Regions from separate parts of the Marinobacter excellens LAMA 842 genome, predicted to be linked through region 1. Evidence: predicted binding sites of a transcription regulator. Region 1 holds the regulator's gene; each other region holds the start of a gene.
What was found. Region 1 encodes sigma-54, which starts transcription at its own class of promoters, with help from an activator protein. Its sites were predicted from a motif close to ANTGGCATNNANNTTGCTNT; they were not measured.

Region 1 (7,580 bases):
CAGCGCTCGGCCAGGTGATGCCGGCGGGTGTGCTCCTCACTGCCGGCATTGAATGCACCGATGGCACGAGCCAGTGCTTCCGGGTCATCCTCCTGCCGGATGATCTTGCCAATGTATTGCAGGTGTCGGCGGCGTGCTTCGCGCTGATTAATGCGCCGTGATTCCACGATGGCAGCCTTCAGGGTGTCGCTGATGTCCAGTGACGCCAATTGCTCGTCATTGAGATCCAGCATCTGTTTACCCAGGTCCTGGAGCGCATGCATTTCCCGCTTGATCTGGGATTTGCTCGGGCCGAAATCTTCTTCGAGCTCCTCGTGGTGCGGGCGGTTATCGGATTGGCTCATGGTGGGCTCCTCAAGCGTAGAAAATGGTGGCCAGTCCGAGAAAGGCCATAAAGCCGACAACGTCGGTAACCGTGGTCAGGATGACGCTACCCGCCAGAGCAGGATCAATATTCCTTGACTTGAGGAACATAGGCAGCACTGTGCCTACCAGTGCGGCGGCCACCAGATTTATGATCAGTGCCGCAGCAATCACGGCGCCAATGAGCCAGTCCTGAAACCAGGCTATAGCGGCGGCAGCCACCACGAGAGCCCACAACAGTCCATTCAGTACACTGGACAGAAACTCCCGGTTGAGCAGCCAGCCAACGTTCGCACCGCTGATCTGCCCCACAGCCATGCCACGGATGACCAGCGTCAGGGTTTGACTTCCAGCGATGCCACCCATGCTGGCGACAATGGGCATCAGCACCGCCAGGGCGACTACTTTGGCGATGGTCTCCTCGAATAACCCGATCACTGCGGAGGCGGTAAAGGCTGTAATAAGGTTAATGCCAAGCCAGACCGCACGCCGGCGCGTGGTTTTCATTACGGGTGCGAAGGTATCTTCGTCTTCGTCAAGACCGGCCATACTCATCAGGGAGTGATCAGCGTCTTCCCGGATAACGTCGACCACGTCATCAATGGTGATCCTGCCCAGGAGCTTATTGTCGTCACCCACCACCGGAGCAGAGATCAGGTCGTAGCGCTCGAACAGGGTGGCCACCTTGGTGTCGGACAGGGTGACCGGAATCGGCTCGATATCGGTGTCCATGACTTCCCGCACCGTGGAAGCCGGGTTGGACACCAGCATGCGGGTGATGGACAACATGCCAATGAATTCGTCCCGCCGGCTGACCACAATCAGGCTGTCGGTCATGGGCGGCAGGCTGCGGTGGCGGCGCAGGTACCGCAGCACCACGTCAATACTGATATCCGGCCTTACCGTAATGGTGTCGGTATTCATCAAGCCGCCGGCGGTGTCTTCCGGGTAGGAGAGCACTTCCTCTACCCGTTGCCGGTCTTGCTCGTCCATGGTGTCCAGGACTTCCTGGATCACCGTATCTGGCAGCTGCTGGAGCAGGTCGGCCAGGTCGTCGGATTCAAAATCCTCAATGATATCTGCCAGTTCCTGAGCGTTCAGCTGGCTCAGGAAGTAGGCCCGGATGTCGTCACCGAGATATTGGAGTACTTCCCCTTCCAGTTGCTTATCGACCAGGTTCCACAGCAGGGCGCGTTGGCGAGGCGGGGAGGATTCCAGGAGGTGTGCGATATCGCTGGGGCTCAGGCCGCCGTTAAGGATGCGGGCAACCTGTTTGAGCGCGCCACTGTCCAGGGCCTCACTGAGGGAGCGAAGGCGCTGGCGGGCCTGACTTTTTTCCAGAATATCGGTCATGAAACCACCTGCGATCAGAAAACTGTCGCATTATAGCGGAGTTAGTGACTCCAGGTGAGAAAGGATTATAGGTGAATAACGAACCCGGGTTGGCTCAACCCCCTTCGCCGAAATAATCATCAATCAGTTCGATGAGCGCATCAATGGCTTCCTGCTCATCGGGGCCGTCAGCGACCAGCTCGATGTCGGTGCCCTGGCTGGCGGCCAGCATCATCACCTGCATGATGTTCTTGGCATCCACGTCCCGGCCCTTGCCGCGTATACGTACCTGGCTGTCAAAGCCGGAGGCGGTGGCCACCAGCTTGGCGGTGGCTCGGGCGTGCAGGCCCAGTTTGTTGATGATGGTGACAGGGCGGCAGATCATGTTGGATCAGATCTCCCCTCGGGCCTGGAGGTGGGGAAGTTCCGTATGACGAACCTGTACATTGTTGTATCGGGTGCGGAAGTGCTGGCCCAGTTGCTCGCAGACATAGACGGAACGGTGCTGGCCACCGGTACAGCCAATAGAAATGGTCATGTAGCTGCGGTTGCTGTCGGCGAACGAAGGTAACCAGGTATCCAGGAAGCGGGTCAGATCGTCCACCATTTGCCCGGTGAGAGGTTCCCGCTCGAGAAACTCGATAACCGGCTGATCGGTACCGACATATTTGCGAAGGCTGGTGTCCCAGTAGGGATTCGGCAGGCAGCGCACATCGAAGACGTAATCGGAATCGACCGGTACGCCGTGCTTGAAACCGAATGACTGGAACAGCAGTGCAAGCTCTTGATCCTTCCGGCCGACCACCCGCTGTTTGACCATGTCCCGCAGTTCATACATCGACATGCCGGTGGTGTTGATGTACAGGTCTGCCAGTTTGGACAGGGGTTCCAGCAGTGACTTTTCGTTGGTGATGGCTTCTCGGAGGGAGGTGCGGTCATCGCTCAGGGGGTGCTTCCGGCGTGTGGCGTGGAACCGCTGCAGCAGGGACTGTTCATCGGCATCCAGAAAGATAATCTCGACAACGACTCCCGCATCGTGAAGCTGGCGATAGATCTGTTCGAAGTTGGCCAGTTCGGCAGACAGGTTGCGGGCGTCGATGCTGACGGCCATTTTCCGGAGCCGCCCCGGCGCTTCCTGTTGTGCCGCTTCCCGGGTCAGCGGGAACAGCAGTCCGATGGGAAGGTTATCAATGCAATAAAAACCCAGATCTTCGAGCACATGCAACGCGGTACTCTTACCGGACCCGGATCGGCCACTGACGATGATCAGTTTCATGATGGACGCTCCTGCCTGCTTCTGTTGGTGCTACTGCTTATCAGGATGCCGCGGTCATGCGCTGGTAAAGGGAGGCTGCATCCTGGCACTGGCGAAGCTGTTCACAGAACCCGTTGTCGTTGAATTTCTCGGCCAACTGGCTTAGCAGCTCCAGATGTTCACTGGTGGCTTCTTTGGGCACGATCAAGGCAAACACCAGGTCGACCGGCTGATTGTCGATAGCATCGAAGTCGATGCTCTCTTCCAGTGTCATAAGCACGCCGATCACACGGTCGAGACCTTCCAGGCGGCAATGGGGTATGGCGATACCCTGCCCGATACCAGTGCTGCCAAGCCGCTCGCGAGAAACCAGGTTGCTGAAGATCTCGGTATCGCTGAGGATTTCATCCTGATGATGAATTTGCTCTGCGATGGTTTCCAGTACCCGCTTTTTACTGGAGGCTGGCACTCGGCACAGCGTCAGTTCGGGAGCCAGAATGTTGTCGATGGTCAGGGATGTATCGCTCATGGATCGACTGTGATTCCGTAAAAAAAAGGCTGCGGCCGGTATGCCCCGCCGCAGCTCGTATCATTGAAACACCCGGTACGGTGGCGCGATGAGCGCGCTCAGCCGTTGCCGTGCATCCGGTCTACATTCTTTTCTTTGTGCTTGAGGATCTGGCGGTCCAGCTTGTCCACCAGCGAATCAATCGCGGCGTACATGTCCTCATTCTCTGCCTTTGCGTGGATCTCGCCACCGATGACATGCAGGGTGGCTTCGGCCATCTGACGTACCTTCTCAACTTCCAGCGTCACCTGACAGTTACTTATGTGGTCAAAGTGACGCTCCAGCTTCTCAAACTTGGTGTTGACGTAATCCTTCAGTGCAGGGGTCAGTTCTACGTGATGGCCTGAAATGTTGAGTTGCATAGGCGTCTCCTGTTGTCATCATGCCGGTGTTGCCACCGGGCTGCGTGTCCGGTGCTTCATGCACCGGAGAAAACATTAAACCAGTCGTTTGCGCTCGTTTGAAGGAGGAATGTGCATGGCCTCCCGGTATTTGGCAACGGTGCGCCGGGCCACATTGATGCCCTGTTCTCCAAGCATGGCTGCAATCTTGCTATCGCTCAACGGCTTTTTTGGAGTTTCTTCTGAAATCAGTTTCTTGATCATCGCACGAATAGCGGTGGAGGAACATTCTCCGCCCTCAGCGGTACTGACGTGGCTGGAGAAAAAGTACTTCAGCTCGAAAATGCCGCGGGGTGTGTGCATATACTTTTGCGTGGTTACCCGTGAAATGGTGGATTCGTGCATTTCCACGGCCTGGGCGATGTCCGAGAGGATCAGCGGTTTCATCGCTTCTTCCCCCTGGTCCAGGAAACCCTGTTGGTGCTCAACAATCCGGGTGGCGACTTTCAGCAGGGTTTCATTCCGGCTTTGCAGGCTTTTAATGAACCACTTGGCCTCTTGCAGTTGATCCCGCAGGTAGGTGTTATCAGCACTGCTATCGGCGCGACGGATCAGCGATGCGTAGCTGGCATTGACCCGAATCCTCGGGGCGATCTCCGGGTTGAGCTCAACTCGCCACCGGCCTTCGTGTTTTCGGACGATGACGTCCGGTATCACGTAATCCGGTTCGGCGCGGTCAACCACGTCACCCGGGCGAGGGTTGAGACTGGTAATCAGGGCCAGAACCTCGCGCAGCTGATCTTCCTTGAGTCGGCTGCGGCGCAGCAGTTGCGCGTAATCCCGGTTGCCCAGCAGATGCAGGAACTGGGTAACCACCAAGCGGGCCTGTCGAAGCCAGGGGGTATCTGGCGGCAACTGGTTGAGCTGAATAAGCAGGCATTCCTGCAGATCCCGGGCGAACACGCCGGGCGGATCGAAGTGCTGTAGCCGGTGCAAAACCGCCTCTACCTCGTCCAGTTCCAGGGGGTCCTCTTCGGTTTCGTCCTGCAGGCCGGAATGGATTTCCTCAATCGGTGAGGTCAGGTAACCGCGCTCATCCACAGCGTCCATCAGGGCGTGGGCGATTGCCTGGTCACGCTCGCTCATGGGGGTCAGGTTGAGCTGCCATTCCAGGTGGTCCTGAAGGGTTTCGGCCGGTGAATTGCGGGTTTCGAAATCCGATTCGTTCTCGTCGTCCCCTTTGCTGGCTGGCGCCGGTGCAGACTGGTAGATATCGTCCCAGGCGGTGTCTACGGGCAGGTCGTCGGGGATGTTATCCGGGATGTCGTTTTCGGAAGCCCAGTCCGGGCCATTTTCGTTTTCATCCCAGTCAGAGGCAGCCTCAGTGGCTGGTTCATCGTGGTCGGAATCCCGGTCTTTATGTTCGTCCCGGGTATCGTCATCCGTATCGGGGGTGTCAGACTGATCGTCATCCTCGGAGGTTTCCAGCATGGGGTTGGATTCCAGTGCCTGCTGGATTTCCTGCTGGAGGTCGAGGGTGGAAAGCTGAAGCAGGCGAATGGCCTGTTGCAGCTGGGGCGTCATGGTCAGACTCTGGCCCATCTTAAGCTGTAATGAGGCTTTCATAACCATGGCTCAAGATCCATAAATCAAGGGTGTCCCGGTAGTGACGTTGCCTGCTGTCAGGCAAAAAAATTGTTATACGCTGGTTACTTGCCGCTCACTGGTATCAGTATAAGCAAGTTCTTTGCCGAGTTTACTTGCTACAGATCATCAAAACAATCAGACCTCGGTCGTCGAGGGGTTTTCTTCCGCTCACAGGTGGAACTCATCACCCAGGTAGACTTCCTTGACCTGCTGGTTGGCCAGGATGGCTTCCGCATTGCCGGAGGCGATGATATGGCCGCCGGAGACAATGTAGGCGTTTTCACAAATATCGAGGGTTTCCCGCACGTTGTGATCGGTGATCAGCACGCCAATGCCCTTGTCCCGCAAATGCCGAATGATGTGCTTGATGTCACTGACTGAAATCGGGTCTACCCCGGCGAAGGGCTCATCCAGCAGAATAAACGCAGGTTCCATGGCCAGCGCTCTGGCGATTTCGACGCGCCGCCGTTCACCACCGGACAACGCCATACCCAGGCTGTCCCGGATATGGGTGATGTGAAATTCCTCGAGCAGTTCCTCAAGTTTGGCTTCCCGCTCCGGCCGTTTCATGCCTTTTCGGGTTTCCAGAATGGCCATGATGTTGTCGCGCACGGTTAGTTTGCGGAATACCGAGGCTTCCTGGGGCAGGTAGCCGATGCCTTTGCGTGCCCGGCCATGCATGGGCAGGGGCGTGATGTCCTGGCTGTCAATGGTGATTCGGCCGCGGTCGGAGGGTACAAGCCCGACAATCATGTAAAAACAGGTAGTTTTCCCTGCTCCGTTGGGGCCGAGCAGGCCTACGATTTCTCCGGACCGGATTTCCAGAGACACATCCAGAACCACTTTTTTCTGTTTGTAGCTTTTTGCCAGGTTGCTGGCCCTGAGAACTGCCATCAGTAACCTATTCGTCTGTGAGGTTGCTGGAGCCGCGAGGCTGAATCACCATTTCCACCCGGCCAGAGCTTTCTTCCGAAGGCGTGCCGCCTTCTGCCGTGACCACCCTGCGCACGGTGTCGTATTGGATGACGTCGCCCCGGAACACATTGTTGCCTTGTTCAATCACTGCCTGGCGCTCGAACGTCAGCCGGTTTTCCGCCGCTGACCAGGTGATGGTCCGCGCCCGGGCGTCTGTCATGGCTTCACCTTCCCGTGCCGGCTGGCGATATCGGGCGGGTTCGCCGCTCGCCTCAATCCGGCTGAGACCTTCGGGGCTTCGGTACAGCACCACCCGCTCTGCGTTCAGCTGGGTGGCCCCCTGGACCAGTTCAACGTCACCGGTGTAGATGGCGGTCCCTTCGGTATCGTCCAGGCGGGCGGAATCAGCGCTGACCTTGATGGGGGTGTCGGAATCCAGATCAAACGCGGTTGCCGGGCTGGCCAGCATCAGTGCGGCCAGCATGACCGGCAGTCGGTGTGTGCGCTTACCTGATGGTTTCATATTGCCCTTCCACCCGGGAGTTGAGTTCCAGTATGCGTTCGTTTACCCAGGCTTTCATGCCATTGGCCTGGGTAACGCCGAACGGTTCGGTAATGGTGACCGGTTGATCGGTGTATACCGTGCCCTGGCGGTTATCCAGGGTCAGTGAGTCGGTTTTCAGGGTGGCTTCAGAGTCGCCGGTTTGCCGGAGTACGACGACGTTGCCCGTCAAGGTCAACTGATCATCGTCTTGCCGGAGGCTACCTTCATCCGCTTCGATTATCCATGGTGGGGTAGCCTGTTCGCTGAAAATCCTGGCCCTTGGAGCATTCATGGTGGCGTAGTTGGTGTCTTCAAACTGCTCAATTCGGGGGCTGGAGATCGACATCTTCAGGTTGCCGTGTTCGTCCCAGGTTGTGTAGCGGCCCTCGATGATAAAACTGTCGGGTTCCGACGGGCCCCTGAGTTCTGCGGCATCGCCCCGCACACTGTCGCCTTCCTCGTTCTGCCACATCAGGAAGACGGTCGCGAGAACCGTGGCTGCCAGCGCCAGGGTTCGAACCCAGGGTTTGCGAACGATGTCCGACAGGGCCCCCGGGATCATGACGGCTTGCCCAGATAGGGGGCCAGAGTAGCGTCCAGCCGGTTCTGCGCCCA
Region 2 (7,580 bases), on a different contig from region 1:
TCAAGCCGCCTGCGCAGGGGAATGGATTCGATAGGGAAGACATTGAGGCGAAAATACAGGTCTTCCCGGAAGGTCTTCTCCTGTACCTCTGTTTTTAGATCCCGGTTGGTGGCGGCAATCACTCTTACATCAACGGCCCGGGTCTTGTTCTCACCCACGCGTTCAAACTGTTGATCCTGAAGCACCCGCAAAAGCTTGCCCTGCAATTCCAAAGGGATTTCACCCACTTCATCCAGAAACAGGGTGCCGCCGTCGGCCAGTTCAAAGCGGCCGATTCTGTCGTTCACGGCGCCGGTGAAGGCGCCTTTGATGTGGCCGAAGAACTCGCTCTCAAACAGGTCTTTCGGAATGGCAGCGCAGTTTACCCGGATCAGCGGGCGGTCTCGTCGGGCGCTGGCCTGGTGGATGGCTCGGGCAATCAATTCCTTGCCAGTGCCGGATTCGCCGGTGATCAGAACGTTGGCATCTGTCGGGGCCACCATGCCGATGCGCCGCACGATGGCCTTGATGGCGTCGCTCTGGCCGAGGATTTCGTGGAAGTGGAACTCCGCGCTGAGTTCTTCCTGCAGGTAGGCGTTTTCCATTTCCAGCCGGCGTTTCAGGCTTTCGACTTCTTCCAGTGCTGATTGCAGTTCCTTCTGGGCTTGCAGTCTGGAGGAGATATCCCGGAAAACCACGACCGCACCCACCGGGTGGCCGTTGTCCATGATCGGGGTGCTGGTGTATTCCACCGGGAACCCGGTGCCGTCTTTGCGCCAGAACCAGTCGTCGCCAACGCGCTTAATACTGCCGTCCCGGAAAGCGCCGTAGATGGGGCATTCTTTCAGCGGGAACAGGCTGCCGTCTTCGTGGGAGTGGTGCACAACCCGGTGTATTACCCGCCCCATAAGTTCATCCATTCGCCAGCCCAGCATTCGCTCGGCGGCGGGGTTGGCGAAGGTGGTGCGGCCTTCGGCGTCTACCCCGTAAATGCCTTCGCCCACGGCGTGGAGAATCAGCTGGTTCTCCCGCTCCATATCCTTGAACAGTTCTTCCACTCGCCGCCACTCCAGCAAACCGCCCCGGTGGTAGTGATTGGCTTCGTGGCGTTCGCGCAGGGTTCTCAGTTGTCGCCGGTCGCGCAGTAGCAATAACAGGGTTTGCGCTTCGGCTTCTCCCACGCAGGAAGAAGAAATTTCCAGTTCAACCGTGTGGCCGTCCCGGTGTTTCAGGTGGAAGTCACGGCTCCAGCTGTGGCTTCGGAACAGGGTTTCTTCAGTGAAGTTGATCAACTGGGGCCGCTGGTCAGCAAACAGCTGGGTACATGCCATGCTGGCAATGGATTGTCGGTCTGTGCCCGCCATTCGCGCCATGGCGCTGTTGGCAGCGAGGATCAGGTCCTGGCCCGCATCCACCAGAAGGGCAGCCTCTGGCAGGTGGTTGATCCATTGGTGTGTTTCGATGCGTTCGGGCTGGTTCATGCCGGGCTTCCGCTTGAGTGACGGTAAAACCCAAACAAAGCCTGTGCCAACTACGAAAAATCGAATCGCTCGCTACGAGAAATCGTGGTCTACGAAATATCGTAGTTGGACGGGTTAGCATTCGTTTGTATTAAACCCCATAAAAACAATGAGGTAGAGGTTTTCATAAAGTTGGCACGAACCCCGCAATAGTCATCTCAGAACGTGCTGTTTGCCAAGGCCAAATTCTGGCCGGGCAGAACCAGAGTCTTAGTTGCACCGCAAGAGTGCAAAAAAACTATCTGAGAGTAGGGAGAGTGCACCATGACAACCAAAAGCCTTGGAAACCCGTTTGACGGCGACCAGTCACTTATCCACGCGAAAACCTGTGGTTGCCCGGAATGTAAGCCTGGTGACAGCCTGCCGTCTGTATCGCTGAACCTTCGCCAGACAGGGGGCGAGCAAGCCACAGGCTCTGCGGCCGGGATGGATTCCGAAGCCATGATGGACCGTGCCATCGAAAGCGCTGTGGTGCGCTCCGTGTTCGGTCATAACGATCACAGCCGCCGCAGCTTTATGAAGATGATGGGGGCAGGGACCGCAGCCGCTTTGCTGGGCTCCGTGTTCCCCATGGACAAAGCCAAGGCGGCGGTGAAGGAGTCGCTCGGCAAGCTGGAGAAAACCAAGCTGAACGTTGGCTTTGTGCCGATCACCTGTGCCACGCCCATCATTATGGCCGCTCCGATGGGGTTTTATGAGCGCTATGGCCTGGATGTTACCGTCACCAAAACGGCCGGTTGGGCCGTGGCTCGGGACAAGTCTCTGGCGGGTGAATACGACGCCTCACACATGCTCACTCCCATGCCCCTGGCCATGACCATGGGCGCCGGTTCCACGCCGGAGCCGTTCATCATGCCGGCGGTGGAGAATATCAATGGCCAGGCCATCGTGCTGCACGTGGATCACATGGACAAGCGTGACCCAAAGCAATGGAAGGGCTTCAAGTTTGGTGTGCCGTTTGAATACTCCATGCACAACTTCCTGTTGCGCTATTACCTGGCTGAAAACGGCATTGATCCGGATAAAGACGTTCAGATCCGGGTGGTTCCGCCACCTGAGATGGTCGCCAACCTGCGCGCCGGCAACCTGGATGGCTACTTGTCACCAGACCCGTTCAACCAGCGTGCCGTCTGGGAAAAAGTCGGCTTCATTCACATGCTCACCAAGGATATCTGGGAAGGGCACCCATGCTGCGCCTTCGCCTGCAGCCAGAAGTTTGCCAGCCAGAATCCGAATACCTATGGCGCTCTGCTGCGCGCCATCATCGACGCCACCCAGTACTCCAATGAGCCTGAAAATCGCAAAGAGATCGCCGAGGCCATTGCCCCGCGGAACTACCTGAACCAGCCGGTACCGGTGATCCAGCAAGTGCTCACAGGCCGCTACGCCGATGGCCTGGGCGAGGTGCAGAACGTGCCCGACCGCATCGATTTCGACCCGTTCCCGTGGCATTCCATGGGCGTGTGGATTCTGACCCAGATGAAACGCTGGGGCTACATTGAGGGCGATGTGGATTACAAGGGCATTGCTGAGCAGGTCTACCTGGCGGGTGAAACCGGCAAGCTAATGCGCGAGATGGGGTACAGCGCACCCACCGAAACCTACAAAACCCACACCATCATGGGCAAAACCTTTGATCCGGAAACTCCGGAAGAGTATGCCCGTAGCTTCGCCATCGGGAGGATTTGATCATGGCCTCGTTGAATGTGAGGGCAGCACTGCTGTCGGTGTCTTTCCTGATCCTGGCACTTGGCATGTGGGAAATGGCCACCCAGCCGCCCGCGGCGACGGAGGCTACGTCAGAGTATGAATTGCTGATGGGCGTCTCGGGGTCAGAATCTCGTGTGCCGCCGCCATCAGCAGTCATCAAAGTGGCCTGGGCGGAGCTGTCTAACCCGTTTTACGACGCAGGCGCCAACGACAAAGGCATCGGCATTCAGCTGGCCTACTCGGTTTACCGGGTGCTGACGGGGTATCTGGCGGCCATGGCGATTGCCCTGCCATTGGGCTTTCTGATTGGCATGTCGCCGCTGATGTACAAGGCGCTCAACCCGTACATCCAGGTGCTGCGACCGATCTCGCCCCTGGCCTGGATGCCGCTGGCCCTGTTCATCATCCAGGATTCGGATGCGTCGGCCATCTTCGTGATCTTCATCTGCTCCATCTGGCCCATGCTGCTGAACACCGCCTTCGGCGTGGCCAACGTGCGGTCGGACTGGGTCAACGTGGCCCGCACCCACGAGCTCAATCCGTTCAAGACCGCGATTACGGTGATTCTGCCTGCAGCAGCGCCAACCATCCTGACCGGCATGCGCATCTCCATCGGTATCGCCTGGCTGGTGATTGTGGCGGCGGAAATGCTCGTGGGCGGAACCGGCATTGGCTACTACGTGTGGAATGAGTGGAACAACCTGGACCTCGCCAGTGTGATCTTCTCCATCCTGATGATCGGGGTGGTGGGCATGCTGCTGGACCTGGCCCTGGGCAAGGCTCAGAAGCTGGTTGAATACAAAGAATGATCGGGCAGGGCGCCGGTTGTCTGGCGCCCGCCAGAACCCTCCGACTGGAGAATTGATATGAGTAAGTCATTCCTGGAAGTAGATGGATTGTCGAAGGTATACCCGGACGGCCAGGGCGGTGAGTTGACAGTCTTCGAAGACATCCGCTTCGCCCTGCAGAAAGGCGAGTTTGTGTGCATCATCGGCCATTCCGGCTGTGGCAAATCCACCATCCTGAACGTGTTGGCCGGCCTGGACGAGGCCAGTACCGGCAACGTGGTGATGAACGGAAAAGAAGTGAAAGGCCCGGGCCTGGAGCGCGGCGTGGTGTTTCAGAACTACAGCCTGTTGCCCTGGAAAACCGCCCTGAACAACATCATCTTTGGGGTAAAGGCTCGCTGGCCCAGCTGGTCCAAAGAGAAGGTGCGAGAGCACAGCGAGCGATACCTGAAAATGGTCGGTCTGGACCACGCCATGGACCGCAAGCCTTCCCAGCTGTCTGGCGGTATGCGCCAGCGGGTGAGCATCGCCCGCGCCTTCGCCACCCAGCCAGAGCTGCTGTTGCTGGATGAACCCTTTGGGGCTCTGGATGCCCTCACCCGCGGGGTGATTCAGGACGAGCTGGTAAAAATCTGGGAAGAAACCCGCCAGACCGTGTTCATGATCACCCACGATGTGGACGAGGCCATTCTGCTGTCTGACCGCATCTTCCTGATGTCCAACGGCCCCAACGCCCGCATCGCCGAAAGCGTGAAGGTGAACCTGCCACACCCGCGCTCCCGGGCCACGATCTTCCAGAACCCTGCCCACCAGAAGATTCGCCATTACCTGGTGGATTTCCTGGTGAATCGCAGCGGCTCAGCGCTGCCGGAGAAAGATGGCAGCCCGAGAGTAGTAGACCCCAGCACCGATGAGCTGACGCCCGACCCGGCGCCCGCTGAAACCAAGACCGAAACCACCGCGCGAGCGGTGAATGCCTGATGTTGATTATCCCAAAGAGGAAATAACCATGATGAACAAAGAACTGATGACCGCAAAAATTCTGGAAGCCAAAGTTAGCAAGGGCATGACCTGGGAAGCGATTGCTGAAGCGATTGGCATGTCCCCGGTGTTCACCACCTCAGCCTGCCTGGGCATGAACAGCTTCACCGAAGACAAGGCGTTCGCCCTGTGCGAAACCCTGGGCCTGGACAAGCCGGTGGCTGAGGCATTGCAGGTTTGCCCGAAGAAAGCCTGGGAAGGCGGTGTACCCCAGGACCCGCTGATCTACCGCTTGTACGAGATTGTGGGGGTGTATGGCGACACCATGAAGGAGCTGATCCATGAGAAGTTTGGTGATGGCATTATGAGTGCGATTGATTTCACCATGGATATCGAGAAGGAGGAGAACCCCAAGGGTGACCGGGTGGTGGTTACGCTTAACGGGAAGTTCCTGCCTTACAAAGCTTGGTAGTTTTGAGTTTGCCCGCTCCTAGCCTTCTGGTTATGGGGCGGGTACGGGGGGTATGGGGTATTTTTCTTCTGGGAAAAACAACTCGCTTCGCTCAGACATCTTTTTCCCTGCCAGAAAAATACCCCATACCCCCCTACCGACGTGCAGTACAGGAATGCCAAGGGTAAAAACAAAGAAAGTACCCTGGGGTAAGTGTGAGTGTTGCACTGAATCTATCCTTTCCCTTTCTAAGCGCAAAACCTACAAGGGTTTTTATCAAGCGAATACCCGCCAATGCGCCGTCGGCGCGGGGTGGTTGTTGGATTTTTTGCCGGAAAAAGATGTCTGAGCGAAGCGAGTTGTTTTTCCAAAAAAAATTCAACAGCCACCCCGCAAGCCCGCCCGCAAACCGGAAGGCTGGGAGCCCAAGCCAAACGGTACCCGCCCCTCAACCAGCAGGCTAGGAGCCCAAGCCCGACCCCCAGTCCGGACTAGGGCAGGTCAGTAACGGCCCCCGTAGATGCAGAACTGACCACCCGGGCATACTTGGCGAGAACACCCCGAGTGAATCTTGGCTCGGGCGGCGTCCAGGCCTGGCGGCGTTTCTCCATTTCCTCTTCAGAGATCTCCAGGATGATAGAGTTGTTGACTGCATCAATGGTGATGGTGTCGCCATCTTCTACCAGGGCAATCGGCCCACCAACGGCCGCCTCCGGGGTGATGTGACCAACCACGAAGCCGTGGCTGCCGCCGGAGAAACGGCCGTCAGTGATCAGGGCGACATCGCTGCCCAGGCCCTTGCCCATGATGGCGGAAGTTGGGCTGAGCATTTCCCGCATGCCGGGGCCGCCTTTGGGGCCTTCGTAGCGGATCACTAGCACATCGCCGGCCACCACGGTACCGTCGAGGATGCGTTCCTGCGCTTCTTCTTCTGAATGGAATACCCGTGCCCTGCCGGAGAAGTGGGTGCCTTCCTTGCCGGTGATTTTCGCCACGGAGCCTTCCGGCGCCAGGTTGCCAAACAGAATGCGCAAGTGGCTGTCTGCTTTGATGGGGTTTTCAAAGGCCCGTATGATCTGCTGGTCCTCCGGGTAGGGGGTTACCGTCGCGAGGTTTTCAGCCAGGGTTTTTCCGGTCACCGTCATGCAGTCGCCGTGCAGCAGGCCCCTCTCCAGCAGCATCTTCATCAACGGCTGGATACCGCCGATGGCTACCAGTTCCGACATCATGTAATGGCCGGACGGCCGCAAATCGGCCAGTACCGGCATCTGTTTACCAATGCGCACGAAGTCATCCAGCGACAACTCCACACCAACCGTACTGGCCATGCCCAGCAGGTGCAGCACCGCGTTGGTGGAACCGCCGAGGGCAATGACAACGGTAATCGCGTTCTCGAAAGCCTCACGAGTCATGATGTCGGACGGCTTGATGTCTGCTTCCAGCAGCTTCAGCACCGCTGCACCAGCGGCTTCGCAGTCAGCCAGTTTGGTGTCAGACACCGCATTCTGCGCCGAACTGCCCGGCAGGCTCATGCCCATGGCCTCAATGGCCGAGGCCATGGTATTGGCCGTGTACATACCCCCACAGGAACCCGGCCCCGGAATGGCGGTTTCCTCGATCTGCTTCACCTCAATCAGGTCCATATTGCCGCGGGCATGGGCACCCACCGCTTCGAAAACCGAAATGATATCGGTGTGATTCTCACCGGGCATAATGGTACCGCCGTAAACAAACACCGACGGCCGGTTAAGCCGCGCCAACCCCATCATGCAACCCGGCATGTTCTTATCACACCCACCAATCGCCACCAGCCCGTCAAAACCCTCACAACCGGCCACGGTTTCAATGGAATCCGCAATCACCTCCCGCGACACCAGCGAATACTTCATCCCCTCCGTGCCGTTGGCAATGCCGTCTGAAATCGTGATGGTGTTAAAAATCAGACTCTTGCCGCCCGCTGCATCTGCCCCCTTGGCCGCTTCCCGGGCCAGACCGTCAATGTGCATATTGCAGGGCGTCAGATTACTCCAGGTAGAGGCAATACCCACCTGCGGCTTCCGAAAGTCCTCATCCTGAAACCCCACCGCACGCAACATCGCGCGACTGGCAGACTTGTTAATACCATCCACCACCGGTGCGGAATAACGACGT
Region 3 (7,580 bases), on a different contig from region 1:
CCTGGAGTACTTTCTGCAGATGGGCCGGCTGGTGCAGAGCGTGGGTAACCTGGTGCACGGACTGCAACGGGAGCGGGGAGCTACCAACCTGTATCTGGGGTCCGGTTGCCAGCGTTTCGCCCGGGAGCGTTCGGTTATCCTGAAAGAGAATGACCAACTGGCTGTCATCTTCCGTAAGGCGCTGACCGACATACAGGAAGACCTGACTACCCATCCGGTCAGCAGCCCGCTGCTGGGTCATATTGCCAGTGCCCTTCATAGCCTCGATCAGCTGGCCGAGTTCAGGCAGAAAGTGGTCGGGCAGGAAGCCAGCGTGGTGGATGCTACGGACTGGTTTTGCGACACCATCCATCAGCTGATTACGGTGGTTTTTGAAGCCGCCGAAACCGTTGCTGAACCCTCCATTGCCGGCCTGCTGGTGGCCATGGTGCACGTGATGAATGGTAAGGAATACTGTGGCCAGGAGCGGGCGGCAGGCTCAGCGGGATTCTCCAGTGGCCACTTCGAAAACGCACTGTCACGGCGCATGATGCACCTGGTTGAAGCGCAGGAACGGTGTTTCGAGGTATTTGTTGCCTTTGCCAGCGAAGACAGCCTGGCTCTCTGGCAGGCGCTGCGGTCTCACCCGCGGGAACTGGAAATAGAGCGGATGCGCCAGAAGGCGGTGTCGGTCGGACCCTATAAATCCCTGGACAGGGAAATGGCCGATCGCTGGTTTAACCTGATGACCGACCGTATGGATGATCTCAAGAAAATCGAAGATTCCGTGGAAAACGCCTTCCACCACCGTTGCGTGGAACGCTACACCGAGGCGCGCCACTCCCTGGCTCACCAGGAAACTCTGCTGGCCTCGCTGGAACAACGGAACGCCTCGACAATGCCGGTATTGGTGGTCTGCGATAATGGAGTAGATGCGGGTACGGCAGATGCCTGGGCCGGTGACGGTGTCGGGCAACAGTCAGGCAGATCCATCTTTGATCTGGTTCAGGAGCAAACCCGCCGCCTGCGCCAGATGTCTGAAGAACTGCAAAGTGCAAAAGAAGCTCTGGAAGACCGACGTACCCAGGAAAAGGCCGTGTTGCTACTGATGGAACATCGTGGCATCAGCAACGACGAAGCCCACCGATTGCTGCGAAAGCTGGCCATGGATCAGGGCAAACGCCTGCCTGATGTGGCTAGAGCCCTGGTCTCCATGGCCGGCGTTCTGGGCTGACACCATCCTTGATGGCACCGGGGGCAAAGTAGCCCCGGTGCCGTGCAGCCTCAGGCAGACGCCGGCTGTTTCTCCTTCTCCACCTTTGCACTCTCCCCACCCTGCGTGGAGGCACTGGCGGCCCGCCGGCTGCTCAGGGATTCCAGCTTGCGCTGTTTCTCGTACAGGAACGACAGCACCTCCTGCCGGTAATGCACATATTTGGCGTCATCCGCCAACGCCACCCGATTACGCGGCCGAGGCAAATCAATGTGCAAATCTTCCCCCACCGTCGCCGCCGGCCCGTTAGTCATCATGATGATGCGGTCCGACAACAGCACCGCCTCGTCTACATCGTGGGTGATCATGATCACCGTATTGTTCAGCTCCTGCTGAATCTCCATCAGCGAATCCTGAAGATGTGCCCGGGTCAACGCATCCAGGGCCCCGAACGGCTCATCCATCAGCAGCACGCTCGGTTTCATCGCCAACGCCCGGGCAATCCCCACCCGCTGCGCCATGCCCCCGGAAATCTCCCCCGGCCGTTTATTGGCGGCATGGGCCATATTCACCAGCTCCAGGTTATGGGTAATCCAGTCCCGGCGCTCCTTACGGTTCATCGACTTGCGAAACACCTGCCGAACAGCCAGCTCCACATTCTCATACACCGTCAGCCAGGGCATCAGCGCATGATTCTGAAACACCACCGCCCGCTCCGGCCCCGGTGAGTTCACCTCATGCCCGTTTAACACACAGCCACCCTTGGTGGCCTGCAACAAGCCGGCGACAATGTTCAGTACCGTCGATTTACCACAGCCGGAGTGGCCGATAAGCGAAACAAACTCCCCTTTCTGGATCTTCAGGTTCACGTTGTCCAGGGCAACGAACGGCCCTTTCGGCGTGTCAAACGCCATCTCAACACCGGTAAGTTCTAAATGTGTTTTACTCATGGAAATCACCTCAAAAGTAAGCGGAGCGCCGGGTGGGTTACGCCTCCCGAAACCCTCAAAAACATGGATGTTTTTGCGGAGCCTACATGGATGTACTCGCCGCGTGTTTCGGGCGGCGTAACCCACCCGGTGCGGCATGCTCCCAAGTTTGATCACTCATTCCAGGCCACCTTCTTCTGAATCAACAGCATCACCCGATCCAGCAAAAACCCGATAAACCCGATGGCCAGCACCGCCACCATGATCCGGCTCAAAGACTGACTGCTGCCATTCTGAAACTCGTCCCAGACAAACTTGCCAAGCCCGGGACTCTGCGCCAGCATCTCCGCCGCAATCAGCACCATCCAGGCAATACCCAGAGACACCCGCAACCCGGTAAAAATCATCGGTACCGACGACGGCAGCACCACCTTGCGAACGTGGGTCCAGAACGACAGCTTCAGCACCTTCGACACGTTCAGCAGGTCCGGATTCACCGCGGCCACGCCCACGCTGGTATTGATCAGCGTGGGCCACAGGCTGCAAAGGGTGACCGTGATCATCGACGTCAGAAACGACTTCTGGAACATCGGGTCATCGCTGACGTACGTGGCTGACACCACCATGGTGACCAGTGGCAGCCAGGCCAGGGGCGACACCGGCTTGAAGATCTGGATCAGCGGATTGACCGCCGCCTGAAAATACCGGTTAAGACCGAACACAATTCCCAGGGGCACCGCAATCAGCGTGGCCAGGGCAAATCCAGACAACACCGTGACCAGGCTGGTACCGATCTGATCGATAAAAGTGGGTGCGCCGGGATAAGACCGGATCCGCACCTCCGCCTCCGGGTTGTCGGCCAGAATCCTGGCATTACGCTGCTCCTGCATGGCGATGAACTGGCTGGCGCGTTCCCGCTGGTTGGCGTGCTCTTGCCAGAGTTGCCCCGCCTGCTCCCAGACCTGAGCCGGCCCCGGAAAGGCGCCAAGGGACGTCTGCACCTGGGGAGCTGCCAGATGCCAGAATCCCAGAAACACGAGAATTCCGATCAAGGGCAGCAAAGTCTGTTTGCCGGCCGCCAACAATTCATTCGGGCCCAGCCGGGAGAGCAGGTTGCGGCTCCTGGTGGCCATCGACTGACCAATCCTTATGCTTAATGTGCTCATGTTGTGCCCCCTTACGGTGTCTCGGTGCCTTTCAGCCCGATATCAAAGCGTTCTATGTAAGCGTTCGGTTCGCGAGGTGTGAAAGGCACACCGTCAATCAGCTCGCCCTGGTAGGGGCGTTCAAAGTTCTCGGCGTCAAAGTCCGGGAAGTCACTGGCATTCATCACGCCATCATCGATCAGTGACTGTGCGGCCTGAGCATACAGATCACCCCGGTATACCCTTGCTGCGGTCTGCATGTACCAGTCATCCGGCTTGGCGTCCGGAATCTGGCCCCACCGGCGCATCTGGGTCAGGTACCAGATGGCATCCGAGGGATAGGGGTAGGTGGCGTGATAGCGGAAGAACACGTTGAAGTCCGGAACCTCCCGCACATCCCCTTTCTCGTATTCGAATGTGCCGGTCATAGAGTTGGCGATCACGTCTTTGTCTGCGCCCACGTAGCTGGAGCGTGAAAGCAGCTCTACCGCTTCCTGGCGATTTGCGTTGTCGTTTTCATCCAGCCAGTAAGCCGCGCGGATCAGTGCCCGCAACAACCGCAGGTGGGTATGGGGATGCTTCTCTGCCCAGGTCTCGGTCACACCAAAGACTTTCTCAGGGTTGTTTGGCCAGATCTCATAATCAGTGATGACCGGCACCCCGATGCCCTTGAATACCGCCTGCTGGTTCCAGGGTTCGCCCACGCAGTAGCCCTGAATGGTGCCGGCTTCCATGGTCGCCGGCATTTGCGGCGGCGGGGTAACGGACAGATGAACATCGGCCTGCAAGGTGCCACTGGTATCACCCCGTTGTGGGGCGTAGAAGCCGGGATTCAGGCCACCGGCCGCCAGCCAGTAGCGGAGTTCGTAGTTATGGGTAGACACCGGGAACACCATGCCCATCCGGAACCGCTCGCCTTTGCTCAGGGATTGCTCCACCGCCGGTTTCAGTGCGCTCGCGGAGATCGGGTGGGCGGGTTTGTCGCCATCCATTTCCAGGTGGGGCTTCATGGTGTCCCACACCGCGTTGGACACGGTAATCGCGTTGCCGTTGAGGTCCATGCTGAAGGCGGTAATGATGTTGGCCTGAGTGCCATAGCCAATGGATGCGCCCAGAGGCTGGCCGGCCAGCATGTGGGCACCGTCCAGCTCGCCGGTGATCACCCGGTCCAGCAGCACTTTCCAGTTGGCCTGCGCCTCCAGTTCCACGAACAGGCCTTCGTCCAGGAAGTAGCCCTGTTCCCAGGCAACCGCCAGTGGCGCCATATCGGTGAGTTTGATGAAGCCCAGTTTCAGGTCTGGTTTCTCGGCCGGCCCGATGCTCGCCTGGGCCAGCGTGCTCAGCCCAATCAGTGCGCCTGTGAGCAAGCCTCTGAGTTGATGACGGCGTGTGTTCATGCTGTTACCTCTCTGTGTCTCTCTTTTCTGGCGCACAAAAAAAACGCCCACCCTCCGTTTCCGGAGAGCAGGCGCCAATGCCTTAGAACGAGAGATGTGATGTCTTGATGGTTCGCTGTTACCTCAGCATAAGCCGTGCCATTTTTTAATATTCATAGTTTTCAAAGGCTTGATATTCCCTTCCGTGTTGAGCGAGGAAAACGCCAATCGAGCCCGGTCTGTTTTTGGTGCAACCTGAGCGATTTCGCACCAATGTGAAACCTCAAGGCAGAAGTGTATCCCGGCCTGCCGGAGCCGATGGATCTGCTGAACAAGGCCGTAGCCCGGGCGTTGCCACAAGGCCGGCCGGGCAAGTGCTGTTTTGGCAATCGCTGGCCCCGTTATTGCTTTCCATAAAACAGACAATTTTGGCAAAGAAGCCCGCCCCGGCTCTGGAAACAGACCCCGGATGGCGGGCTTTTTTATGGGTAAAGCAGAGGATTGATCATGAAAAACCGCCGAACCACTCCCGGAAGTACCGCCACCACCTGCCCTTATTGCGGTGTGGGCTGTGGTGTTCTGGCGAAACCTGACGCCGTTCAGGGCGATCTTGGCCACCCGGCCAATAATGGTCGCCTTTGTGTCAAAGGCTCTGCGTTACATGAGACCGTGACCGGACACGACCGTTTGCTGGCCCCCCGTGTGGCAGGGCATACCGTTGAGTGGTCGGAAGCCATTGACCGGGTAGCTGAGGCCATTCGTGTTTCGGTCAGAGACCATGGCCCGGAGTCTGTGGCTTTTTACCTGTCTGGCCAGCTGCTCACAGAGGACTATTACATTGCCAACAAGCTGGCCAAGGGCTTTATTGGCACCCCGCACGTGGATACCAATTCCCGGTTGTGCATGTCGTCTGCCGTGGCAGCCCACAAGAGGGCGTTTGGTGAGGACTGCGTGCCCGGCTGTTATGAGGACCTCGAGCTGGCGGACTTGCTGGTGCTGGCGGGCAGTAATGCCGCCTGGACGCATCCGGTACTTTATCAGCGGATAAAAGCGTCCCACCGGCCCGGGCGCAAAGTGGTAGCCATTGACCCAAGGCAAACCGCAACCACAGAGATGGCTGACCTGCACCTGCAACTGCGGCCGGGAACCGACACCCTGCTGTTCAATGGCTTGCTGGTTTGGCTGCATGACCACGGAGCCCTGGCCACACAGTACCTGGAACAGCATTGCAATGGATTCGAGGAGACTCTGAGTGTGGCCCGCGCCTGTGCGCCTTCGATACTGGCGGTCGCCCGCGGATGTGACCTTCGGGCTGCGGATGTGGAACGCTTCTATCGGTGGTTTGCCGAGACCGATCGGACAGTCACCGCCTTTTCCCAGGGCATCAATCAGTCGGTGGCTGGCACCGACAAAGCCAACGCTATTATCAACTGCCACCTGGCCACAGGGCGCGTTGGCCGGCCCGGTGCCAGTCCGTTTTCACTCACCGGTCAACCCAATGCCATGGGTGGGCGGGAAGTGGGCGGTCTGGCCAACACCCTGGCGGCCCATATGGATTACGACACGCCCGGCGCGGTGCAACGGGTTGCCGACTTCTGGCACAGTGAAAAATTGGCAGCGGGACCGGGCTATAAGGCGGTGGATCTGTTTGAAGCCGTTCATCGGGGCGACATCCGGGTGCTCTGGGTGATGGGCACCAATCCTGCGGTCAGCCTGCCCGACAACGCCCGGGTCAGGGAGGCCCTGGCGCGATGCGAGACCCTTATAGTCTCAGACTGCGTGGCCCAGACCGATACCACGGCGTTTGCCGATATCCTGTTGCCTGCTGCCGGTTGGGGCGAGAAGGACGGTACCGTGACCAACTCGGAACGGTGCATTTCACGCCAGCGTCGATTTTTGCCAGTGCCAGAGGGTGTCCGGCCGGATTGGCGAATCATCCGGGATATCGCCCAGGCGCTCGGTTATGGTCACGCCTTTGACTACCAGGAGCCTGCGGAGATTTTCAGAGAACACGCGGCACTGTCCGGTTACGGTAACGGCGGTGAGAGAGTGTTTGATATTTCCGCCCTGGCCAAGCTGAGTTCCACGGAATATGACCGGCTTCAACCCGTGCAGTGGCCGCTTACCGGGGGCAATCCCGGTGCCTGGCTGCAGACCCGCCGGCTGTTCTCCGATGGTCGCTTTCCCACGCCCGATGGTCGCGCCCGCCTGGTACCGGTTTCGAACCTGCCGCCCGGACAGCAGCCCGATGCCCGGCATCCCCTGATCGTGAATACCGGTCGTATTCGGGACCAGTGGCACACCATGACGCGCACGGCACTGGCGCCCAGACTGTTTGCCCATCGCAGTGAGCCCTTTATCGAGGTTCACCCGAAGGACATCGCCACCTTTGGTTTGATTGAAGGTGCACTGGCCACGCTGACAGGGCATGCCCGAAAGGGGTTCACCGGCCGGGTCCGGGCCAGCCCGGCACAGAGACCCGGAGAGGTATTCGTTCCCATTCACTGGAATCGGCAGTTTGCATCCTCAGCCCTGGCCTCCGACCTGATCGCCCCCGTCGTCGACCCGATTTCAGGGCAACCGGAAGCCAAATTTGGCGTAGCCTCCCTTCGGCCACTAATCACTCGATGGCAAGCCCGGCTGATGCTGCCCGCGGCCGGGGGCACCGCATTGGACGCCACGTCGCTGGACTACTGGAGCCACCAGGCACTGCCTCATAGCCGGTCCTGGTGGCTGGCCGGTCGCCGGTCAATGGACTGGCGTGAATGGGCCCAGCAGATTTTCGCCAGGGAACCGGAGCTGGTTATGCAAGATAGTGCCCGGCGTCGCTTTCGTGCGGCCTGGCTCACCGGCAACCGGTTGGATGGCGTATTGCTGGTAGAGTCCTGTGTGCAAACCATGCCGGACCTCGGCTGGTTGGATGACTGTTTTGGCTCCG
Region 4 (7,580 bases), on a different contig from region 1:
GGTTTCCCTCCTACGCCGCCCGGACTGATCCGGTTTCAGGCAGGCTCCCGATCCGCCGATTTCGCCAGCAAGCCACGAATCTCAGGTATACAAGAACCACAATTGCTGCCGCACTGCAGCCGCTGACCCAATGCTTCAACGCTGGCGGCCCCATCTTCGATTGCCTGGTTGATCTGGCGCTCGCCTACCTGGAAACAGCTGCAGACCAGCGGCCCGGTCGGTTCTGCATCGATCGAACCTGCAGCCAACAAGGATCGGCGCTGCTCCGGTGTCAGGTTCTCGGAGCCAAAACAGTCATCCAACCAGCCGAGGTCCGGCATGGTTTGCACACAGGACTCTACCAGCAATACGCCATCCAACCGGTTGCCGGTGAGCCAGGCCGCACGAAAGCGACGCCGGGCACTATCTTGCATAACCAGCTCCGGTTCCCTGGCGAAAATCTGCTGGGCCCATTCACGCCAGTCCATTGACCGGCGACCGGCCAGCCACCAGGACCGGCTATGAGGCAGTGCCTGGTGGCTCCAGTAGTCCAGCGACGTGGCGTCCAATGCGGTGCCCCCGGCCGCGGGCAGCATCAGCCGGGCTTGCCATCGAGTGATTAGTGGCCGAAGGGAGGCTACGCCAAATTTGGCTTCCGGTTGCCCTGAAATCGGGTCGACGACGGGGGCGATCAGGTCGGAGGCCAGGGCTGAGGATGCAAACTGCCGATTCCAGTGAATGGGAACGAATACCTCTCCGGGTCTCTGTGCCGGGCTGGCCCGGACCCGGCCGGTGAACCCCTTTCGGGCATGCCCTGTCAGCGTGGCCAGTGCACCTTCAATCAAACCAAAGGTGGCGATGTCCTTCGGGTGAACCTCGATAAAGGGCTCACTGCGATGGGCAAACAGTCTGGGCGCCAGTGCCGTGCGCGTCATGGTGTGCCACTGGTCCCGAATACGACCGGTATTCACGATCAGGGGATGCCGGGCATCGGGCTGCTGTCCGGGCGGCAGGTTCGAAACCGGTACCAGGCGGGCGCGACCATCGGGCGTGGGAAAGCGACCATCGGAGAACAGCCGGCGGGTCTGCAGCCAGGCACCGGGATTGCCCCCGGTAAGCGGCCACTGCACGGGTTGAAGCCGGTCATATTCCGTGGAACTCAGCTTGGCCAGGGCGGAAATATCAAACACTCTCTCACCGCCGTTACCGTAACCGGACAGTGCCGCGTGTTCTCTGAAAATCTCCGCAGGCTCCTGGTAGTCAAAGGCGTGACCATAACCGAGCGCCTGGGCGATATCCCGGATGATTCGCCAATCCGGCCGGACACCCTCTGGCACTGGCAAAAATCGACGCTGGCGTGAAATGCACCGTTCCGAGTTGGTCACGGTACCGTCCTTCTCGCCCCAACCGGCAGCAGGCAACAGGATATCGGCAAACGCCGTGGTATCGGTCTGGGCCACGCAGTCTGAGACTATAAGGGTCTCGCATCGCGCCAGGGCCTCCCTGACCCGGGCGTTGTCGGGCAGGCTGACCGCAGGATTGGTGCCCATCACCCAGAGCACCCGGATGTCGCCCCGATGAACGGCTTCAAACAGATCCACCGCCTTATAGCCCGGTCCCGCTGCCAATTTTTCACTGTGCCAGAAGTCGGCAACCCGTTGCACCGCGCCGGGCGTGTCGTAATCCATATGGGCCGCCAGGGTGTTGGCCAGACCGCCCACTTCCCGCCCACCCATGGCATTGGGTTGACCGGTGAGTGAAAACGGACTGGCACCGGGCCGGCCAACGCGCCCTGTGGCCAGGTGGCAGTTGATAATAGCGTTGGCTTTGTCGGTGCCAGCCACCGACTGATTGATGCCCTGGGAAAAGGCGGTGACTGTCCGATCGGTCTCGGCAAACCACCGATAGAAGCGTTCCACATCCGCAGCCCGAAGGTCACATCCGCGGGCGACCGCCAGTATCGAAGGCGCACAGGCGCGGGCCACACTCAGAGTCTCCTCGAATCCATTGCAATGCTGTTCCAGGTACTGTGTGGCCAGGGCTCCGTGGTCATGCAGCCAAACCAGCAAGCCATTGAACAGCAGGGTGTCGGTTCCCGGCCGCAGTTGCAGGTGCAGGTCAGCCATCTCTGTGGTTGCGGTTTGCCTTGGGTCAATGGCTACCACTTTGCGCCCGGGCCGGTGGGACGCTTTTATCCGCTGATAAAGTACCGGATGCGTCCAGGCGGCATTACTGCCCGCCAGCACCAGCAAGTCCGCCAGCTCGAGGTCCTCATAACAGCCGGGCACGCAGTCCTCACCAAACGCCCTCTTGTGGGCTGCCACGGCAGACGACATGCACAACCGGGAATTGGTATCCACGTGCGGGGTGCCAATAAAGCCCTTGGCCAGCTTGTTGGCAATGTAATAGTCCTCTGTGAGCAGCTGGCCAGACAGGTAAAAAGCCACAGACTCCGGGCCATGGTCTCTGACCGAAACACGAATGGCCTCAGCTACCCGGTCAATGGCTTCCGACCACTCAACGGTATGCCCTGCCACACGGGGGGCCAGCAAACGGTCGTGTCCGGTCACGGTCTCATGTAACGCAGAGCCTTTGACACAAAGGCGACCATTATTGGCCGGGTGGCCAAGATCGCCCTGAACGGCGTCAGGTTTCGCCAGAACACCACAGCCCACACCGCAATAAGGGCAGGTGGTGGCGGTACTTCCGGGAGTGGTTCGGCGGTTTTTCATGATCAATCCTCTGCTTTACCCATAAAAAAGCCCGCCATCCGGGGTCTGTTTCCAGAGCCGGGGCGGGCTTCTTTGCCAAAATTGTCTGTTTTATGGAAAGCAATAACGGGGCCAGCGATTGCCAAAACAGCACTTGCCCGGCCGGCCTTGTGGCAACGCCCGGGCTACGGCCTTGTTCAGCAGATCCATCGGCTCCGGCAGGCCGGGATACACTTCTGCCTTGAGGTTTCACATTGGTGCGAAATCGCTCAGGTTGCACCAAAAACAGACCGGGCTCGATTGGCGTTTTCCTCGCTCAACACGGAAGGGAATATCAAGCCTTTGAAAACTATGAATATTAAAAAATGGCACGGCTTATGCTGAGGTAACAGCGAACCATCAAGACATCACATCTCTCGTTCTAAGGCATTGGCGCCTGCTCTCCGGAAACGGAGGGTGGGCGTTTTTTTTGTGCGCCAGAAAAGAGAGACACAGAGAGGTAACAGCATGAACACACGCCGTCATCAACTCAGAGGCTTGCTCACAGGCGCACTGATTGGGCTGAGCACGCTGGCCCAGGCGAGCATCGGGCCGGCCGAGAAACCAGACCTGAAACTGGGCTTCATCAAACTCACCGATATGGCGCCACTGGCGGTTGCCTGGGAACAGGGCTACTTCCTGGACGAAGGCCTGTTCGTGGAACTGGAGGCGCAGGCCAACTGGAAAGTGCTGCTGGACCGGGTGATCACCGGCGAGCTGGACGGTGCCCACATGCTGGCCGGCCAGCCTCTGGGCGCATCCATTGGCTATGGCACTCAGGCCAACATCATTACCGCCTTCAGCATGGACCTCAACGGCAACGCGATTACCGTGTCCAACGCGGTGTGGGACACCATGAAGCCCCACCTGGAAATGGATGGCGACAAACCCGCCCACCCGATCTCCGCGAGCGCACTGAAACCGGCGGTGGAGCAATCCCTGAGCAAAGGCGAGCGGTTCCGGATGGGCATGGTGTTCCCGGTGTCTACCCATAACTACGAACTCCGCTACTGGCTGGCGGCCGGTGGCCTGAATCCCGGCTTCTACGCCCCACAACGGGGTGATACCAGTGGCACCTTGCAGGCCGATGTTCATCTGTCCGTTACCCCGCCGCCGCAAATGCCGGCGACCATGGAAGCCGGCACCATTCAGGGCTACTGCGTGGGCGAACCCTGGAACCAGCAGGCGGTATTCAAGGGCATCGGGGTGCCGGTCATCACTGATTATGAGATCTGGCCAAACAACCCTGAGAAAGTCTTTGGTGTGACCGAGACCTGGGCAGAGAAGCATCCCCATACCCACCTGCGGTTGTTGCGGGCACTGATCCGCGCGGCTTACTGGCTGGATGAAAACGACAACGCAAATCGCCAGGAAGCGGTAGAGCTGCTTTCACGCTCCAGCTACGTGGGCGCAGACAAAGACGTGATCGCCAACTCTATGACCGGCACATTCGAATACGAGAAAGGGGATGTGCGGGAGGTTCCGGACTTCAACGTGTTCTTCCGCTATCACGCCACCTACCCCTATCCCTCGGATGCCATCTGGTACCTGACCCAGATGCGCCGGTGGGGCCAGATTCCGGACGCCAAGCCGGATGACTGGTACATGCAGACCGCAGCAAGGGTATACCGGGGTGATCTGTATGCTCAGGCCGCACAGTCACTGATCGATGATGGCGTGATGAATGCCAGTGACTTCCCGGACTTTGACGCCGAGAACTTTGAACGCCCCTACCAGGGCGAGCTGATTGACGGTGTGCCTTTCACACCTCGCGAACCGAACGCTTACATAGAACGCTTTGATATCGGGCTGAAAGGCACCGAGACACCGTAAGGGGGCACAACATGAGCACATTAAGCATAAGGATTGGTCAGTCGATGGCCACCAGGAGCCGCAACCTGCTCTCCCGGCTGGGCCCGAATGAATTGTTGGCGGCCGGCAAACAGACTTTGCTGCCCTTGATCGGAATTCTCGTGTTTCTGGGATTCTGGCATCTGGCAGCTCCCCAGGTGCAGACGTCCCTTGGCGCCTTTCCGGGGCCGGCTCAGGTCTGGGAGCAGGCGGGGCAACTCTGGCAAGAGCACGCCAACCAGCGGGAACGCGCCAGCCAGTTCATCGCCATGCAGGAGCAGCGTAATGCCAGGATTCTGGCCGACAACCCGGAGGCGGAGGTGCGGATCCGGTCTTATCCCGGCGCACCCACTTTTATCGATCAGATCGGTACCAGCCTGGTCACGGTGTTGTCTGGATTTGCCCTGGCCACGCTGATTGCGGTGCCCCTGGGAATTGTGTTCGGTCTTAACCGGTATTTTCAGGCGGCGGTCAATCCGCTGATCCAGATCTTCAAGCCGGTGTCGCCCCTGGCCTGGCTGCCACTGGTCACCATGGTGGTGTCAGCCACGTACGTCAGCGATGACCCGATGTTCCAGAAGTCGTTTCTGACGTCGATGATCACGGTCACCCTTTGCAGCCTGTGGCCCACGCTGATCAATACCAGCGTGGGCGTGGCCGCGGTGAATCCGGACCTGCTGAACGTGTCGAAGGTGCTGAAGCTGTCGTTCTGGACCCACGTTCGCAAGGTGGTGCTGCCGTCGTCGGTACCGATGATTTTTACCGGGTTGCGGGTGTCTCTGGGTATTGCCTGGATGGTGCTGATTGCGGCGGAGATGCTGGCGCAGAGTCCCGGGCTTGGCAAGTTTGTCTGGGACGAGTTTCAGAATGGCAGCAGTCAGTCTTTGAGCCGGATCATGGTGGCGGTGCTGGCCATCGGGTTTATCGGGTTTTTGCTGGATCGGGTGATGCTGTTGATTCAGAAGAAGGTGGCCTGGAATGAGTGATCAAACTTGGGAGCATGCCGCACCGGGTGGGTTACGCCGCCCGAAACACGCGGCGAGTACATCCATGTAGGCTCCGCAAAAACATCCATGTTTTTGAGGGTTTCGGGAGGCGTAACCCACCCGGCGCTCCGCTTACTTTTGAGGTGATTTCCATGAGTAAAACACATTTAGAACTTACCGGTGTTGAGATGGCGTTTGACACGCCGAAAGGGCCGTTCGTTGCCCTGGACAACGTGAACCTGAAGATCCAGAAAGGGGAGTTTGTTTCGCTTATCGGCCACTCCGGCTGTGGTAAATCGACGGTACTGAACATTGTCGCCGGCTTGTTGCAGGCCACCAAGGGTGGCTGTGTGTTAAACGGGCATGAGGTGAACTCACCGGGGCCGGAGCGGGCGGTGGTGTTTCAGAATCATGCGCTGATGCCCTGGCTGACGGTGTATGAGAATGTGGAGCTGGCTGTTCGGCAGGTGTTTCGCAAGTCGATGAACCGTAAGGAGCGCCGGGACTGGATTACCCATAACCTGGAGCTGGTGAATATGGCCCATGCCGCCAATAAACGGCCGGGGGAGATTTCCGGGGGCATGGCGCAGCGGGTGGGGATTGCCCGGGCGTTGGCGATGAAACCGAGCGTGCTGCTGATGGATGAGCCGTTCGGGGCCCTGGATGCGTTGACCCGGGCACATCTTCAGGATTCGCTGATGGAGATTCAGCAGGAGCTGAACAATACGGTGATCATGATCACCCACGATGTAGACGAGGCGGTGCTGTTGTCGGACCGCATCATCATGATGACTAACGGGCCGGCGGCGACGGTGGGGGAAGATTTGCACATTGATTTGCCTCGGCCGCGTAATCGGGTGGCGTTGGCGGATGACGCCAAATATGTGCATTACCGGCAGGAGGTGCTGTCGTTCCTGTACGAGAAACAGCGCAAGCTGGAATCCCTGAGCAGCCGGCGGGCCGCCAGTGCCTCCACGCAGGGTGGGGAGAGTGCAAAGGTGGAGAAGGAGAAACAGCCGGCGTCTGCCTGAGGCTGCACGGCACCGGGGCTACTTTGCCCCCGGTGCCATCAAGGATGGTGTCAGCCCAGAACGCCGGCCATGGAGACCAGGGCTCTAGCCACATCAGGCAGGCGTTTGCCCTGATCCATGGCCAGCTTTCGCAGCAATCGGTGGGCTTCGTCGTTGCTGATGCCACGATGTTCCATCAGTAGCAACACGGCCTTTTCCTGGGTACGTCGGTCTTCCAGAGCTTCTTTTGCACTTTGCAGTTCTTCAGACATCTGGCGCAGGCGGCGGGTTTGCTCCTGAACCAGATCAAAGATGGATCTGCCTGACTGTTGCCCGACACCGTCACCGGCCCAGGCATCTGCCGTACCCGCATCTACTCCATTATCGCAGACCACCAATACCGGCATTGTCGAGGCGTTCCGTTGTTCCAGCGAGGCCAGCAGAGTTTCCTGGTGAGCCAGGGAGTGGCGCGCCTCGGTGTAGCGTTCCACGCAACGGTGGTGGAAGGCGTTTTCCACGGAATCTTCGATTTTCTTGAGATCATCCATACGGTCGGTCATCAGGTTAAACCAGCGATCGGCCATTTCCCTGTCCAGGGATTTATAGGGTCCGACCGACACCGCCTTCTGGCGCATCCGCTCTATTTCCAGTTCCCGCGGGTGAGACCGCAGCGCCTGCCAGAGAGCCAGGCTGTCTTCGCTGGCAAAGGCAACAAATACCTCGAAACACCGTTCCTGCGCTTCAACCAGGTGCATCATGCGCCGTGACAGTGCGTTTTCGAAGTGGCCACTGGAGAATCCCGCTGAGCCTGCCGCCCGCTCCTGGCCACAGTATTCCTTACCATTCATCACGTGCACCATGGCCACCAGCAGGCCGGCAATGGAGGGTTCAGCAACGGTTTCGGCGGCTTCAAAAACCACCGTAATCAGCTGATGGATGGTGTCGCAAAACCAGTCCGTAGCATCCACCACGCTGGCTTCCTGCCCGACCACTTTCTGCCTGAA

Region 2: J122_RS07175 (sigma 54-interacting transcriptional regulator) is a predicted target of sigma-54. The motif match lies at 1,492-1,511, and genes of this name have one in related genera.
Region 3: J122_RS27485 (CmpA/NrtA family ABC transporter substrate-binding protein) is a predicted target of sigma-54. The motif match lies at 4,852-4,871, and genes of this name have one in related genera.
Region 4: J122_RS04130 (CmpA/NrtA family ABC transporter substrate-binding protein) is a predicted target of sigma-54. The motif match lies at 2,990-3,009, and genes of this name have one in related genera.

The regions. Positions count from the first base shown of each region.
Region 1 covers NZ_LOCO01000004.1:110,135-117,714, reverse strand. Annotated here, with positions in the region: gene yjgA (ribosome biogenesis factor YjgA) at 1-344, opposite strand, end outside; gene mgtE (magnesium transporter) at 355-1,716, opposite strand; gene J122_RS05425 (HPr family phosphocarrier protein) at 1,811-2,080, opposite strand; gene rapZ (RNase adapter RapZ) at 2,087-2,971, opposite strand; gene ptsN (PTS IIA-like nitrogen regulatory protein PtsN) at 3,012-3,479, opposite strand; gene hpf (ribosome hibernation promoting factor) at 3,578-3,880, opposite strand; gene J122_RS05405 (RNA polymerase factor sigma-54) at 3,956-5,491, opposite strand; gene lptB (LPS export ABC transporter ATP-binding protein) at 5,675-6,400, opposite strand; gene lptA (lipopolysaccharide transport periplasmic protein LptA) at 6,408-6,944, opposite strand; gene lptC (LPS export ABC transporter periplasmic protein LptC) at 6,928-7,527, opposite strand; gene J122_RS05385 (KdsC family phosphatase) at 7,524-7,580, opposite strand, start outside.
Region 2 covers NZ_LOCO01000006.1:16,842-24,421, forward strand. Annotated here, with positions in the region: gene J122_RS07175 (sigma 54-interacting transcriptional regulator) at 1-1,460, opposite strand, end outside; gene J122_RS07180 (ABC transporter substrate-binding protein) at 1,764-3,188, shown strand; gene ntrB (nitrate ABC transporter permease) at 3,191-4,018, shown strand; gene J122_RS07190 (ABC transporter ATP-binding protein) at 4,076-4,978, shown strand; gene cynS (cyanase) at 5,007-5,450, shown strand; gene ilvD (dihydroxy-acid dehydratase) at 5,921-7,580, opposite strand, start outside.
Region 3 covers NZ_LOCO01000005.1:112,990-120,569, reverse strand. Annotated here, with positions in the region: gene J122_RS27500 (nitrate regulatory protein) at 1-1,213, shown strand, start outside; gene J122_RS27495 (ABC transporter ATP-binding protein) at 1,264-2,142, opposite strand; gene J122_RS27490 (ABC transporter permease) at 2,295-3,287, opposite strand; gene J122_RS27485 (CmpA/NrtA family ABC transporter substrate-binding protein) at 3,299-4,663, opposite strand; gene J122_RS27480 (nitrate reductase) at 5,150-7,580, shown strand, end outside.
Region 4 covers NZ_LOCO01000003.1:112,395-119,974, forward strand. Annotated here, with positions in the region: gene J122_RS04120 (hypothetical protein) at 1-28, shown strand, start outside; gene J122_RS04125 (nitrate reductase) at 36-2,711, opposite strand; gene J122_RS04130 (CmpA/NrtA family ABC transporter substrate-binding protein) at 3,198-4,562, shown strand; gene J122_RS04135 (ABC transporter permease) at 4,574-5,566, shown strand; gene J122_RS04140 (ABC transporter ATP-binding protein) at 5,719-6,597, shown strand; gene J122_RS04145 (nitrate regulatory protein) at 6,648-7,580, opposite strand, start outside.